Regions from separate parts of the Bacillus sp. UNC322MFChir4.1 genome, predicted to be linked through region 1. Evidence: riboswitches for the same ligand, from Rfam matches in the RefSeq annotation. Region 1 holds a riboswitch; the other holds the start of a gene.

Region 1 (3,424 bases):
TATTGATACAGATCAGCGTATTGAAGAAAAGACAAAGAAACTGATTCGGAATATCTTTTCAGAAGAAGGAGAAGATGTATTTCGAAAGTACGAAAGTGAAGTGCTGCAATCATTACCGACAAATGATTACATTATTACAACTGGAGGAGGAATCGTTGAAAAAGCGGAGAACCGAGAATGGATGAATGAACATGGAACGGTAATTTATTTGTACTGTGATCCATATGTGATTGCCGAGCGAATTGCTGAGGATACAACAAGACCGTTATTTCAAAAAGAAAATATAGGGGCGTTTATTCAGAAATTTGAAAAGCGTCAAGCTTACTATGAAGAAGCAACAGTAAAAATCGACACGACGAATAAAAGCATTGAAGCAATTGTGCAAGAGATTCACGGGTCGATTAATAAATAAAAAAGTGGACATACTAATCTAGTAGAGGTGATAAGTATGTCTACAAATGATTATGTAAAATATGTCACACAACAATTTGTATCATATATGGATGCTCCAAAAGAGGATCGAAAACAAAAACGGCAGCAGCGCCGTGAAGAGAGAGAACCATTTTTGAATCGTTGGTTTGGGATGTTACCGTTAAGCGCTACTATTTTTTACCGTCAAATGAAGAAAATCAGAAAGAAATCGAGTTAAGTATCTTTGGAATGATATAAAACTATATAAATACAGATTAAAAAATCGACATAAAAACCCTTTTTCTTTTTAGGCGGGCGAGAGCATCTGGCCATGCATAGAAGCGGTTAGTGCCTTTTTCTACCACATGCAAGGTTTAAAACAAAAGGAGAAAGCAAGTAGCGGGCATGTTGTATTCTGCATAGCAGCTAATTATGCGTCGAAAAATTAAAATGAATTTATATAGAAAAGGATACTATGTCATAGAAATCGACAATATAACATAAAAAAGAAGTTCCGCTGCTTATAAACAGTGGAACTTCTTTTTATACATTAAACTTCAGCTTCAGTCACCTGTTTAATCTTATTGCTAATCCAAAGGAACCCAGCACCAATTCCTATTGAAATGCACCAACCAATCCCTGTCATAATGGCTTTCATTTCTCCGTATCCATCTACTCCAAATTTAGAAATCATATAGATCTTAATACAGCTAAGTACAATAAATTGTAAGCCAAAAAAGAAAGTAAAGTATTGGAAAGATGGAAAGAGGCGTGGGTCACGATATAACAATTGTGATTCCTTTCGATCATCCCCTTGCAATGCAGCATAGTCTGCTGCAAAGTACAACATGAGTGGTTGTTTAATAAAAATGGTACATATCACAACAATCCCAAGTGCAATGTGATAGTACACGTCGTTCCATAGCATCTTTTCAGCTGAACCGGAAAGTAAATCTACGCTTGTATTTACAATCATCGTAATGAGGATAAAAAAGCCAGTCATATGAAATTGCCGTTCTTTCTTAAAACAATACAATGTATAAAAAATGCCTGGCACAGAAGAAATAAGCATAGCATAATAGGCACCCATATATTGTTTGCCGAATTTCCAAATAACAAATGGAAAGATGAGATAAAAAATAATATCGTAGATCGCTTTATTGTTTTGCTTCATTGAAATCCTCCTTTGTTTGTATTTTACAATAAAGGTTCTGAATATTATACTTATTTGTAGAGTCAAGAATAAAAAATTGATAGAATGAGAATCATTATATGATTAAGACAATAACAAGTTCTTTTCTGTCAAAATGTTAGGGTAATTCCTGTTCAAATCCAAAAAAAATTATGGATTGAAAGTTTAAGTTATATTTATGAAATATAGGTAATTCGAAATGAGTTGTTGAAAAATCGACATTGTTTTACGCTTTCATTGTGATATAATAGTCGTGAATTGATAAACTTAGTAATCAATTTGTAAAAAATTGTCCATAAAAATGTTGTAGGTAAAGGAAGTTTGGTGAAATTCCAACGCGGTCCCGCCACTGTAATAGATTAGGTATCTAGTCTTAAGTCAGGTCGATTACCTACAGCTTTGTTTAGACTAACTGTTTCGAGGCAAAGGAGTTAGTCTGCAGGTCTAGTTTTGCTTACATGCCTTACTAGGCCTTTTTTATTTGGGCAGAAAGGAGACGAGGATGAAATTTACAAGAACAATGATGGGGGTATTCTTGGCAATCTTGATGTTAATAAGCATCGTTGGTTGTTCAAACAAGGAATCATCTGATAATGCCTCAAATAAGAAAGATGCAGTAAGTAAAGTAACAATTGAAGTAACGCAGAATAATGGTGAAAGTAAGGTAGAAAAAAAGACTGTTGAAATTAAGGGAAAAGAAACACTATTAGACGTGATGAAGAAAAACTTCAAAATTGAAGATAACAAAGGGTTTATCACTTCGATTAATGGAGTTAAGCAAGATACGAAAGAAAATAAGTATTGGCTGTTTGATGTTAATGGTACACCAGCAGTAAAAGGTGCAAACGAAACTGAATTAAAAAATGGTGATAAAGTGAAGTGGGATTTACATGCAGCTTCATAACCAATCTTCTAATGTTCCAATTACACACATTAAAAGTATTGCGTTAGTGGCTGTATTAACAGCATTATCAGTTACTGGAAGGATAGTATTTGCGTTTATTCCTAATGTACAACCAACAACGACATTACTTATTTTAGTAACATTGCTGATGGGAATGCGTTATGGAACTTTGCACGCTATACTTGTTATGGTAGTATCGAACTTAGTATTAGGAATGGGAATTTGGACAATTCCACAAATTATTGCGTATGTCGTCATTGTGCTCATTACCGGTTTGATTATTCGACCTATGTTTTCGAAAATCCCACATGTCATCATGGGAGTGTATGCTGGATTTACAGGTTTTTTATATGGGTTTGTCATCTCTTTATGTCAGGCACCGATTTATGGTTTGAAATATTTTTGGGCTTATTATTTGGCGGGCATACCGTTTGATTTTAATCACGCGATTGGAAATGTTGGATTTTATATGGTGCTAGCACCGATTTTATTACCATTGCTAGATAAATTATTAATTAAATATCAAAGTTCATGTTTACATGAAAAAGCAAAAAGCACAAAGGTGTGCGATTAAAGATCACATACACCTTCAATGAAGAGGGCTTATATACACGAAGGCGTGTAGATAATTTTGAAAAATATAGTTAATGTGATGTTGACTATGCTATAGATGAAGTAGTACATTGTTAGTATGAAAAATGAATAAATATTACACAATGGCGTGTACATAACAAATAGCAAAGAAGCTTTTAGAGGAAGAAATTCCTTTAAAAGCTTTTTTTATGCACTTTTTTAATTTTGATAAAGTTACTTAAGCATGTCTCTCTTGTAATGTAAGGGAATTATTAGAAGTTTTTATTTTTTTGGAGGTGTAAGTATGGATAGAGTAAGTTTTAAGACGGATATCTATATGGGGA
Region 2 (3,424 bases), 220 kb from region 1:
AGCAAGTTTTTCACCGAAATATTCCACCATATCTGTTCGTTCAAATTCACCGTGAACGAGGACATCAAGCCCGATTTCTTCTTGATATTGAATCCATTTTTTTGTTTCTGCTTCAATAAATCTTTCGTATTGCTCATTTGAAATATCACCGCTGCGCCATTGTTTTCTAGTTTGACGAACTTCATGTGTTTGCGGGAAGCTACCGATTGTTGTTGTTGGAAGTAATGGTAGATTCAGAGCTTTTTGCTGTAAGGTAAAGCGTTTTTCAAATGAAAGAGGACGAGAAAAGTCTTCTTCTTGTAATGTTGAAAGTATAGATTGTACATCCTTACGATTACGAGCTGCTGAAGTGCGAATTGCGTCATGCGCACGTCCAGATGCTTGTAATTCATGAGAAATACTTTCTGTCCCATGTACGAGAGCTTTTTGTAAAATAGTAACTTCTTCTAATTTTTGATTTGCAAAAGCAAGCACATCGTATAATTCGTCTACAAGGTGCGCTTCATTTGTCTTGTCAATAGGAGTATGAAGTAAACTACAGGACGGTTGTAAAATCCAAGCTTTCGGTTGTACGGCTTCTTGCAATGTATGGAAAAGAGAGAGAGTTTTGTCAAGGTTCGCTCTCCATATATTACGGCCATCGATACAACCAAACCCTAATACTTTATCAGATGGGAATCCATGTTGTAGTAAGGCACGCAAATTGCCTTCTTTACCGTGTACAAAATCAAGTCCGATCCCAGTAACTGGGAATGAAATGACTTCTTCATAGTTTTCTTCTATGCTATCAAAGTACGTTTGAAGCATAATAGATAGATTTGGAACAGCTTTACAGATTGTTTCATATAATTTTTTTGCGATACTAATTTCGTGTTTTGATAGAGAAGTAAGGATTGGTTCATCAATTTGAACCCAGCGTACACCAGCATCTTGCAATTCTTGTAACAATTGAATGTACGGTTCTGTTAATTTTTGTAAAATGATTGCGAATTGTTCCTTTTTATAACCTTTGGCTAAGCTTAAAAATGTATAAGGTCCTAAAATGACAGGCTTACCGTCAATGCCTAGTTCTTGTTTTGCTTCTTCATATAAACGAAGTGGACGATTTTCTTTAAGAGAAATATGTAAATCTTCCTCATATTCTGGAACGATATAATGATAATTTGTATTAAACCATTTCGTCATTTCAGAAGCAACGTGATCTTTTGAACCGCGTGCGATGCCAAAGTATACGTCAAGTTCTGATGTATACTTTGAAAACCGAGAAGGGATAAACCCGAGCATATATGCTGTATCAAGGACGTGGTCATAGTATGAAAAATCACCGATTGGAATGAGATCGATTCCTTTTTCTTGTTGTACTTTTAGATGTTGAAGGCGAATCTCTTTCATTTGTTTTACAAATTGCCCTTCATCCACTTTGTTTGCCCAAAAAGATTCTAACGTTTTTTTCCATTCGCGCTGTAATCCAATTCTTGGATATCCTAAGTTACTTGTTAAAAGTGTCATTGAAAATTCCTCCCTAAATAAAAGTAAGCATTTCCGTTTACTCGGAAATGCCTTTAACGAAAAGTAGTCATAGAAGCAGAAAATACTTCTCTTTCGTTAAAAACACCTCCTCATCATCCGTGAGTCTATCAGTGCCGTTAAAATAGGCAGGTCTCCTGGCTCATGCATCAGCGATTTCAATCACCTTCCCGTTTTCACAGTGGTATATAGAAAGAAATCTTTGCACTTACAGTGGCGGGACCGCGTTGGTTTTTCACCAAACTTCCCTATTAAACACGAAAATATTTTTTCGTGTACCTATCTCCTTTTGGAAAGGAATGTAACTAGCGTATATGATATTGAAACAGATTTTATCTTATATTTTTGAAAATGTCTACTATTTTAAAAAATAAGATAATTCATTTTATTAAAACAAAAAATTTTCTAAATGCCACCACCAATGTGAGGGGGGATATGTATGTGAAAAAACAGAGTAGGAATATTGTATTCGTTTATATATATCGCGAGCGTAATGAAAGAGTAAACGGTCATAGGAGAGTAGTTCCAGTTGTTCTTTTGGGTGTAATGAATGGGACTGAAAAGCGATTTCACTGCGAAGCAATAGTATGTATAAGATTTGTTTTTGTAAATTAGAATGGTAGTATACGGAGAATCCGTATTGCTTAATTAAATGACCTTTCATAAGATTTCGCCTCCTTTATATATTTGTATTGTAATGAAAAAGGAGAGGGGTTACAAAAAAGAAAAATGGAAAAAAGCGCTTTAGAAAATCCATTTTTATGAATAGAAAAAACAGTCACTTTCGGTGACTGTTTATATATTAGTTTAATTCTGTATTGAATTTTGAAAGTTTTTCTATTCTTGCCTCTTTATATAGTTGTTTTAACGATCGAAGTCGAGCAGAAGCATGATCAATAACATTTTCCAAAATATAAAGCTGTGTCCGGAGAATGTTAACTCACTTGTTTTTGTTTCTTGTTTGCTGGTACAACTAATCGGTCTTTTCCCATTAATAAGATGCATATAATGCTAAGCGATGCAGGAATAAGTGTCCATAAAAATGTGTCAGCGATAGAGTTTGCTAGCACCTCTTTAATGCCATGTAAAATTTCTGGTGGTATTTTTTCAGTAGCATTTGGAGATAATAAGAAACTTGTATCGCCACCTTTTGGAGCCATTTTTGCTAGTTCCGGCGGGAAAATAGATTTTAGTTTATCTGTAAATGCATGATTTTGGATGGTACCAAAAATCGTTACACCAAGTGTCATGCCAAGTGAACGGAAGAAAGAGTTTGTTGATGTTGCAGAGCCGCGCTCTCTCATACTTAAATTATGAATAGAAGCCATACTTAAGACAGAGAAGGAAAACCCAACGCCAAGTCCAGCTAAAATCATAAAGACTGTTACCATCGCGCGTGAGGTATCTATAGTTAATGTACTTAACAAATACATACCAAGAATAAAGAAAATACCAGAGATAGTCATAATGTTACGATAACTTGTACGCGTTGATAATTGTCCGCCTATTTGACTTCCAATAACAGATCCTACCATCATTGGTGTTAAAATTAATCCAGCATTTGCTGCAGATCCACCAAGAACACCTTGTACGTAAATCGGAATATAAACTGTGCAAATAATAAACGTTGCACCATAGAAGAAGGCAACGCCTTGACTCGCTGCAAATAATCGTTTTCGGAATAAATGGAAAGAAATAATCGGTTCTTCCACTTTTCGTTCAATAAAGAAAAAGATAATAAGCATAACAGTAAATGTAGCAAATAAGCTAATAATTACACTTGAATCCCAATCGTACTTTTTACCACCAAGTTCCAAAGCAAACATGAGAGAAACGATCCCGATAATTAAAGTAATGGCACCTGCCCAATCAATTTTTTGTTTACTATATTGTAAAG

Evidence for each region. A riboswitch is a leader RNA that binds a small molecule or an ion and turns the genes downstream of it on or off. The one in region 1 is predicted to bind cobalamin.
Region 2: linked by a shared signal. The riboswitch ahead of metE (5-methyltetrahydropteroyltriglutamate--homocysteine S-methyltransferase) and the one ahead of BR72_RS02420 (DUF4430 domain-containing protein) in region 1 are both predicted to bind cobalamin.

Annotation. Positions count from the first base shown of each region.
Region 1 covers NZ_JQKQ01000001.1:470,204-473,627, reverse strand. The annotation lists gene BR72_RS02435 (shikimate kinase) at 1-412, shown strand, start outside; gene BR72_RS02430 (YqzE family protein) at 449-649, shown strand; gene BR72_RS02425 (VC0807 family protein) at 962-1,585, opposite strand; adenosylcobalamin (AdoCbl) riboswitch at 1,891-2,044, shown strand; gene BR72_RS02420 (DUF4430 domain-containing protein) at 2,106-2,507, shown strand; gene BR72_RS02415 (ECF transporter S component) at 2,494-3,081, shown strand; gene BR72_RS02410 (1-propanol dehydrogenase PduQ) at 3,385-3,424, shown strand, end outside.
Region 2 covers NZ_JQKQ01000001.1:253,695-257,118, reverse strand. The annotation lists gene metE (5-methyltetrahydropteroyltriglutamate--homocysteine S-methyltransferase) at 1-1,509, opposite strand, end outside; cobalamin riboswitch at 1,638-1,825, opposite strand; gene BR72_RS26190 (hypothetical protein) at 1,916-2,191, opposite strand; gene BR72_RS01205 (MDR family MFS transporter) at 2,463-3,424, opposite strand, start outside.